Regions from separate parts of the Allobosea sp. GW821-FHT10B12 genome, predicted to be linked through region 1. Evidence: predicted binding sites of a transcription regulator. Region 1 holds the regulator's gene; each other region holds the start of a gene.
What was found. Region 1 encodes LexA, which represses DNA repair genes until DNA is damaged. Its sites were predicted from a motif close to TGTTCNNNNTGTGTTCNG; they were not measured.
Positions count from the first base shown of each region.

Region 1 (2,196 bases):
CCGTTCGGGCTGGACTGGCCGGCCTGGGCGCTGATGGGCTGGGCCTCCGGCCTCGTGCTCCAGCTTGCCCATTGGGTCGCCGGCATCGAACGCTCGACTGTCGTGCTGCCCGCCTTCGGCCCGCTCGCCCTGATCCTGTTCTCGCTGTCGCTGCTCTGGCTGACCTTGTGGACGACGGCGCTACGTTTCCTCGCTGCGGTGCCTCTGGTCGGCGGGCTGGCGCTGGCCTCGGCTCCGTCGCGACCGGACATCATGATCGAGCGCGACGGCTCGGGCGTATTGGTCCGTGGGCCGGACGGGAAGATGGTACTGGCCGGCAAGCCGAGCCGTTTCGTGCTGACGCAATGGCTCCATGCCGACGGCGATTCGCGCTCGCCCGACGATGCGGCGCTCCGCAACGGCGTCGCCTGCGATGCGCGCGGCTGCGTCATCCGCCTGCCGGATGGCCGCAGCGTCGCCTATACCCGCGACCGCATCGCTTTGGTCGAAGACTGCCTGCGCGCCGATCTGGTGGTGACATCGCTTTATTGGAGCGCGCCCTGCGCGGCGCGATTGATCGACCGCAGCGCACTGATCCGCGACGGTGCGACCGCCTATCATGCTGCCCGCGGCGGCTGGCGTGCGCTAACGGCCGACGAGGCGACCCGCCTGCGTCCCTGGACCCGTGCACGGCCAGAGACAAGGCCAGTGCCCGAACCTGCCCCTGCGCCGACCTCCGCGGCAGCGGAGCCGGCGCAGGATCCGGACGTGCTTCAGTAGCGCCGCATCAGATTGACGAGACGGCCCTGGATCTTGACCCGGTCTGGGCCGAGCACGCGCGTCTCATAGGCCGGGTTGGCGGCTTCGAGCGCGATCGAGGAGCCGCGCTTGCGCAGGCGCTTCAGCGTCGCCTCCTCGTCGTCGATCAGGGCGACGATGATGTCACCGGTATTGGCGGTGTCCTGCTTGCGGATCACGACGGTGTCGCCGTCGAGGATGCCGGCCTCGATCATCGAATCGCCGCGGACTTCGAGGGCGTAATGCTCGCCGCCGCCGAGCATGTCGGCTGGCATCGAGACGCTATGACTGCGATCCTGGATCGCCGAGATCGGCGTACCGGCGGCGATGCGGCCCATGACCGGGATCGAGACGGTCGAACGCCCGCTCTCCTCGGCGGCCGGCGGACGCGGCTTCGTCAGATTGACTGCCGGCGCCTGAGCAGGTGGCGTCTGGCCGAGCCCGCCCTGGACGACCGAAGGGCTGAAGCGGCCGCGTTGCGCCTGCGGCCCGCCGATCCCGTCAGGCATCTTGATGACTTCGAGGGCGCGCGCCCGGTTCGGAAGCCGGCGAATGAAGCCGCGCTCCTCCAGCGCCATGATCAACCGGTGGATGCCGGATTTGGAGCGCAGGTCGAGCGCATCCTTCATCTCGTCGAAGGATGGCGGCACGCCGGATTCGCGCAGGCGTTCATGGATGAAGCGAAGCAGTTCGAACTGTTTGCGTGTCAGCATGATCGCGCCGTCCGCCTCTCGGGCTAGAATCGAAACAAAGCACGAACACCATACTCGTTCGCCTTGTGTTCCGCAAGGCGCATCCTGCCGCAAGGTGAACAGATCAGCGCAGCCGGATGATGCGGCAGAGCTCGCCGGCCTTGGCCGGCTCGGCGAAGGCGGGGCGGATCACCAGCGCCTCGGCTCGCGACAGGTTCGCCAGCATCGAGGAATCCTGCTTGGCGAAGGGCCTGACGCGCCGCTCGCCGTCGGTGGTCTCGACGGTGGCGCGCAGATAATCCTGGCGCTCGTCATTGGCCGGCAAATCCACAGAGAGGATAGCAGGCTCGCTGCGGTCGCGCTCGGGATCGTCGATGCCGAGCAGAGCCTCGACCAGCGGCATCGCGAAGAGATGCCCACAGACGATCGAGGAGACCGGGTTACCGGGCAGGCCGAGCGCGACCATTTCGCCCAGCCGGCCCATCATCATCGGCTTGCCGGGGCGCATCGCGATCTTCCAGAAGCCGAGTTCCATGCCTTGCGCCTTCAGCGCGGCCTGGACGAGATCGTGCTCGCCGACCGAGGCGCCGCCGAGGGTGATCAGGACGTCGGCACCGGCTTTGCGCGCCGCTTCGATCTTGGCGGCGAGATCGGGATGATCGTCGCGGGCGATACCAAGGTCGAGCGCCGTGCCGCCGGCCTGCTCGACCAGAGCGGCGAGGGCAAA
Region 1 is NZ_JBWKNL010000002.1:406,202-408,397, forward strand. It holds gene AC07O0_RS07235 (ComEC/Rec2 family competence protein) at 1-759, shown strand, start outside; gene lexA (transcriptional repressor LexA) at 753-1,490, opposite strand; gene AC07O0_RS07245 (molybdopterin molybdotransferase MoeA) at 1,594-2,196, opposite strand, start outside.

Region 2 (2,196 bases), on a different contig from region 1:
CAAATACGTGCCGCCGAAGCTGGTGCTGTTCAGCGGCGTCGACCGCTCGGGCTGCGGCACGGCGCAGGCGGCGATGGGGCCGTTCTATTGCCCCAACGACCAGCGGGTCTATCTCGACCTCTCCTTCTTCAACGAGATGCAGCGCAAGCTCGGCGGCGGTGGCGATTTCGCCTATGCCTATGTCGTCGGCCACGAGGTCGGCCACCACATCCAGAATCTGCTCGGCATCCTGCCGAAGGTGAACGAATTGCGTCAGCGGGTTTCCGAGCGCGAATCGAACCAGCTTTCTGTGCGCGTCGAATTGCAGGCCGACTGCTTCGCCGGTGTCTGGGCCCACAACATCCAGGCAATGGATCGGATCGAGCCCGGCGACATCGACGAGGCGCTGCGCTCCGCCTCGGCGATCGGCGACGACAAATTGCAGCAGCAGGGCCGCGGCGTCGTCGTGCCGGATTCCTTCACCCACGGCTCGTCGGCGCAGCGCACGCGCTGGTTCAACACCGGCTTCAAATCCGGCTCGATGCAGAGCTGCGACACCTTCCGCACCAACCAGCTCTGAGTTTCAGAGCACGGCGCGCTCGCGGCGGACCGTGAGCCGGCGCGGCGCGCGTGCCAGCCGGCCGGAGAGGATCTGCTTCTTCGGCGCGAGCAGCCCCGCCCTGACGCCGCGGGAGCGCAGCGAAACCGCGCCCCATTCGCGCAAGGCCGCGGCCATGCCGCGCAGCGGCATCAGAGCCGGCCTTGCCGCTGCCGTCAGCAGATGCCGCTCGATGCTCGGCGTCCACGCTGGCTCCGGCAGATCGCCGGCCTCGAGCAGGATCACCCAGTCGCCGCGCGCCTCTGCGACCCCGGACGACCAGGCCTCGCCGTTCTTCACCCTGACATAGCTGGCGCCAGTCTCGTCGGCGAGGCGGGCGATCGCGGCATCGTCGCCATCGTCGATCACCACGGCATGGCCGATCACGCCCTTGGCGACAGCCGGAATCAGCACGGACAAGGTCGCGGCAAGCGCCTCGGCGTCACGATTGGCCCGGATGACGGCGGTGATCATGGGCACCCAGCTTATGACGCAGTGCAACATGTCGCAATCCTGTCACTTGCCTTTTGTTCCCTTTATGTTCACATTCCTTGGTCTCGGAACCACCGATTCCGCCGGGAGACGAAACCATGCTGCAGGCCAGGCCCTCAGCCAGGACGCAACCGCTCAAGCGCCGCGACAGCGAGCCGGGCACGGTGTCCGCTCCGGTGCGGCTCGCGCCGGTCGATCCGCTCGCCCATGTCGGCAGCCAGATCGACCCGGAGCGACGGCGCGGACGCGGCGCGACGATCAATCCCGGCGGCCGCTATGAAGCCGAGCAGCGCATCAGCGAGGATGACGGCTGGGGCTCGCTCGGCGAATTGCCGCCGTTCAAGACCGAGGTCTCGGTCGAAAAGCCGCGGACGATCATTACACGCAATGACTCCCCGGATATTTCGTTCGATCGCTCGATCAACCCCTATCGCGGCTGCGAGCACGGCTGCGTCTATTGCTTCGCGCGGCCGAGCCATGCCTATCTCGGCCTCTCGCCCGGGCTCGACTTCGAGAGCAAGCTGACCGCCAAGCCCGATGCGGCGCTGCTGCTGGAGAAGGAGCTCTCGTCCCCGAGCTACCAGCCGCGCACCATCGCGATCGGCACCAATACCGACGCCTACCAGCCGATCGAGAAGAAGCTCCGGATCATGCGCGGGATTCTCGAGGTGCTGGCGAAGTTCAACCACCCGGTCGGCATCGTCACCAAATCGGCGCTGGTGCAGCGCGACATCGACATCCTCGCGCCGATGGCGGCGAAGGGGCTGGTCAAGGTCGCGCTCTCGGTGACGACGCTCGATCCCAAGCTTTCCCGCAACATGGAGCCCCGCGCCGCCGCGCCCGCCAAGCGCATCGAGACGATCCGCAAGCTCTCGGAGGCCGGCATCCCGGTGACGGTACTGGTCGCGCCGATCGTGCCGGCGATCAACGAGCACGAGATCGAGCGCATCCTGGATGCCGCCAAGGCCGCGGGTGCGCGCGAGGCCGGTTACGTGCTGCTGCGCCTGCCGCTCGAGGTGAAGGATATCGTCCAGGACTGGCTGGTGACGCATCATCCCGACAAGATGCGCCATGTCGTCTCGCTGATCCGCTCGACCCGCGGCGGCAAGGATTACGACGCCGCCTGG
Region 2 is NZ_JBWKNL010000001.1:512,651-514,846, reverse strand. It holds gene ypfJ (KPN_02809 family neutral zinc metallopeptidase) at 1-559, shown strand, start outside; gene AC07O0_RS02475 (hypothetical protein) at 563-1,051, opposite strand; gene AC07O0_RS02470 (PA0069 family radical SAM protein) at 1,168-2,196, shown strand, end outside.
Region 2: AC07O0_RS02470 (PA0069 family radical SAM protein) is a predicted target of LexA. The motif match lies at 1,106-1,123, and genes of this name have one in related genera.

Region 3 (2,196 bases), on a different contig from region 1:
GCCGAGAGCTTCTAATCTCGCATCCGCACTCCGGGTGCAGAACCCTTCAAGCTCCCAAATTTCGGCTTGCTCGGCCACTTCCTCCCAGGATGGATTAGGGTTCGAGGGACGCAGCATTACATGCACTTCGGGCGGGAACAGCTTTTCGCCGAGCGCAATCTTCCATGGTTGCTGGCTCGGGTTATCCCTGTGCGTCGTCAGCCAATAATCATATGCGTGCTGGGCGATGTCGTGAGCCTCGCGTTCCGTGAGCGTGCGGGGACCGGCCCGGAGGTTTGCCCACCGCTCCTCGATGGCGCAGAGCATGGCGAGATGCTTGCGTTTCGCCTCCGCGGGATCGCGCGTGCCGAGGCTCTGCTTCTCCTCGCGCTTGCCGACGAGCTTCTGCAAATCGTCCGGGACGCGCTTGCGGAGCCAGTAGATGCCGGTCTTCGGATGCTTCCAGGGGCGAGACATTGCGAGAGCCATTGTGTACCACCCGTGTGTACCACTCGGGCGGCTGCAAGTTCTTGATTTGCCTAAGCTCTCTGGAAAATCAACCCCTTACGGGATCGATGGCGGACAGGGCGGGATTCGAACCCGCGATACGGTTTCCCGTATACACACTTTCCAGGCGTGCGCCTTCAACCACTCGGCCACCTGTCCGGCGCGCTGCTTATGGCGTCCATGCGCGCGACTTTCAAGGCCTAAAGCCGAGGCCGCTCAGGCTTGCACGCAATTGTCCTTTGTCGTTGCAATATCGGGGGGCAGGGGACACATCCGGGTTCCTCGGCACGAGAGCGGCTCAAAAGGGCCGCGTCGGGGCCGGACGTCGCGGGGATCGGGGGACGAATTGCGCTTTCTCGTCAGGATGCCGGGCTATCTCCTCGTCGCGGGCGGCTTCGTCGCGCTGCTCACCGACGGGGCGCGCTCAATCGCCAATTCGTTCCTACGCTTTACACCGCTCGGCGAGACCTTGCTGACCGTCTTCGGTGAGCGCTTCCGCCTGTTGCAGCCCGCCGTCGAGCGCAATCTCCATCCCATGCTCTGGGATCCGGTGCTGGTCCATGTGCTGCAGGTGCCGACAGCCGCGGCCGGCTTGCTGCTGGGCTTCCTCCTGCTCTGGCTCGGCGCGGCGCCCAAGCCCGAGATCGGCATCGTCACGCGGCGATGAAGCGTCCCGCGCTTGAGCGCAGCCGGCAAGGGGGCCGGCGCCGATTTGGCGCGATCGAGTGCGGCCTCGCCAGTTCACATCTCCGCACAGAAGTTCCCGATATGTTCTTGCAACCCTGACGCGCTTCCGTTAGCGTCATCGCGCGGGGTTGGGGTGCGCTTGCATGGTGACGCGGGTCGCGACGGTAGCGTTCGAGGGCATCGAGGCGCGCGCCGTCGACGTCCAGGTCCAGGTCACGCCGGGCGGCGTCGCCTTCATCCTGGTCGGCCTGCCCGACAAGGCGGTCGGCGAGAGCAAGGAACGGGTCCGCGCCGCGCTGATCGCCTCCGGGCTGGCGCTGCCGGCCAAGCGCATCACCGTCAACCTCGCCCCGGCCGACCTGCCCAAGGAAGGCAGCCATTACGATCTGCCGATCGCGCTCGGCGTGATGGCGGCGATCGGCGCGATCCCGGCCGACGCGCTCGCCGGCTATACCGTGCTCGGCGAACTTGCTCTCGATGGCTCGATCACGCCGGTCGCCGGCGTGCTGCCGGCAGCGATCGCGGCCTATGGCCGAGGGCAGGGGCTGATCTGCCCGGCGGCGAGCGGGCCTGAAGCGGCCTGGGCGGCACGTGATCTCGACATTCTCGCGCCCCGCTCGCTGATCCAGCTCGCCAACCATTTCAAGGGCACGCAGGTGATGGCGCGGCCCGAGCCCGCCGTCGCCCGCCAGAGCGGGCCGCTGCCGGATCTGCGCGACATCAAGGGCCAGGAAAGTGCCAAGCGGGTGCTCGAGATCGCCGCCGCCGGTGGCCACAACCTCCTGATGAACGGTCCGCCCGGCGCCGGCAAATCGATGCTGGCGAGCCGTCTGCCCTCGATCCTGCCACCGCTCGACCCGCGCGAACTGCTCGAGGTCTCGATGGTGCTCTCGGTCGCTGGTCATCTCGCCGGCGGCGAACTGACCGACCGGCGCCCTTTCCGCGCACCGCATCATTCGGCCTCGATGGCGGCGCTGGTCGGCGGCGGCCTGCAGGCGAAGCCCGGCGAGATCTCGCTCGCTC
Region 3 is NZ_JBWKNL010000005.1:238,870-241,065, reverse strand. It holds gene AC07O0_RS18820 (DUF6538 domain-containing protein) at 1-456, opposite strand, end outside; tRNA gene AC07O0_RS18815 (tRNA-Ser) at 556-645, opposite strand; gene AC07O0_RS18810 (hypothetical protein) at 833-1,153, shown strand; gene AC07O0_RS18805 (YifB family Mg chelatase-like AAA ATPase) at 1,317-2,196, shown strand, end outside.
Region 3: AC07O0_RS18805 (YifB family Mg chelatase-like AAA ATPase) is a predicted target of LexA. The motif match lies at 1,245-1,262, and genes of this name have one in related genera.

Region 4 (2,196 bases), on a different contig from region 1:
TTGGCGGCGTGTTCGCTGGGTGGCTCGCGATCCTGTCCGGGGCCGTGCTAGACCGCTAGGACTATGCCGACCGGATACCAGCGATGACCGAGCGTTTCGCCGCCATCTCCTTCGTCGCCAGCGAGACGCCCGAGGCTCAGGCCGCGCGCGCCAAGCTGGTCGAACGCTATGGCGACGCCGACCCGGCGCAGGCCGAGGTGATCGTCGCGCTCGGCGGCGACGGGCTGATGCTGCAGACACTGCATCGCTTCATGGGCACCGCCAAGCCGATCTACGGCATGAATCGTGGCTCGGTCGGCTTCCTGATGAACGAGTTCCGCGAGCGGGGCCTGCGCCAGAAGCTCGAGGCGGCGCAGCGCAGCGTCGTCCATCCGCTGGCGATGACCGCGGTCGACTGCAACGGCAAGCGCGTCGAGGCGCGCGCGATCAACGAGGTCTCGCTGCTGCGCCGCTCCTATCAGGCGGCGAAGCTGCGCATCTCGGTCGACGGGCAGGTGCGCCTGTCCGAACTCGTTGCAGATGGCGTGCTGCTCGCGACCCCGGCCGGCTCGACCGCCTACAACCTCTCCGCCAACGGCCCGATCCTGCCGCTCGACGCGCCATTGCTGGCGCTGACCCCGCTCTCGCCGTTCCGGCCGCGGCGCTGGCGCGGGGCCCTCCTGCCCGACCATGCCAGGGTGACGATCGCGGTGCTGGAGGCCGAGAAGCGCCCGGTCAGCGCCGTCGCCGACCATACCCAGATCGACAATGTCATCTCGGTGCAGATCGCGATCGACCGCTCGCTCGACCTCGTCATGCTGCACGATCCCGGCCACAGCCTGGACGAGCGCATCCTGCGCGAGCAGTTCGGCTATTGAGGCTGCTGCGCCGGCCGGCCGAGCCTCGCTGCCAGCCCTCCCTCTACCGGTTGCGCTGCTCTCCCGGCAGGCTTTCGTCAGTTCGCATTTTTGTCGGGGACAAGCCGCGGAAAAGCCCTTGAACAAAACAGGAACATCGTTGATAGTGGCCGCATGGCCGGCTAGGGTCCGGCTCCGGTCGATCGGCCGGTTTTGTGGTGAAGTGCGCAGGAAGTGGAGCCTGTCATGGCTGGTAGCGTCAACAAGGTCATCCTGGTCGGCAATCTCGGGCGCGACCCCGAGGTGCGGCGCCTCGGCAGCGGCGAGCCGGTGGTCAATCTGCGGATCGCCACTTCGGAGACCTGGCGCGACAAGCAGTCGGGCGAGCGCAAGGAGCGCACCGAGTGGCACTCCGTGGTGATCTTCAACGAGAACCTCGCCAAGGTCGCCGAGCAGTATCTGAAGAAAGGCTCGAAGGTTTACATCGAGGGCCAGCTGCAGACCCGCAAATGGCAGGATCAGCAGGGCGTCGAGAAGTACACGACCGAGATCGTGCTGCAGCGCTTCCGCGGCGAGCTCACCATCCTCGACAGCCGCGGCCAGGGCGGCGACGAGTTCGGCGGCGGCAGCGGTGGCGGCTATGGCGACGAGGGTTCTTCGGGCGGCTCCTTCGGCCGCTCGAGCCCGGTCGGCGGCGGCTCGCGCCAGCCGGCGATGGCGAGCGGCGGCAGCAGCAGCGGCTCGCGCTCGTCGAGCCATCTCGACGACGACATCCCGTTCTAGGACTTCTGAGCGGGTTTCATACCTGTCATTCCGGGGCTTCGCGCAGCGAAGAGCCCGGAATCAAGAACCGTTGCCAATTATCGGGATAGTGTTGCGGCCGAAAGCTCCTTTCGGCCGCTTCTTCGTTTCTGGCTTCCGGGCTCAGGCCTGCGGCCTGCCCCGGAATGACGGTAGCGCCAGTTCTTAAGGCACCTCGCCCTCGAAGCGCACGCCGAGCGAGCCGAGCGCGCGCCAGTAGTCCGGATAGGTCTTCGCGACGCAGCCTGGATCGAGGATGGTGACGCCGCCGATCTTCAGCCCTGCAAGCGCGAAGCTCATGGCGATACGGTGATCGGCGAAGGTGTCGATCTCGGCCGGCAGCGTCTGGCCGGCCAGTCCCGGATCGGAGGCGACCAGCAGGTCGTCGCCCTCCTCCGTGCCGAGCCCCTCGCGGATCCGCGACAGGCCCTGCGACAAGGCCGCGACCCGGTCGCATTCCTTCACGCGCAGATTGGCGATGCCGGTGAAACGCACCGGCGTGCGGTTGAAGGCGGCGAGCACGGCCAGCGTCGGCACTGCATCCTGCATCTGCGAGCCG
Region 4 is NZ_JBWKNL010000008.1:4,059-6,254, forward strand. It holds gene AC07O0_RS23720 (NAD kinase) at 84-857, shown strand; gene ssb (single-stranded DNA-binding protein) at 1,083-1,619, shown strand; gene aroA (3-phosphoshikimate 1-carboxyvinyltransferase) at 1,803-2,196, opposite strand, start outside.
Region 4: ssb (single-stranded DNA-binding protein) is a predicted target of LexA. The motif match lies at 976-993, and genes of this name have one in related genera.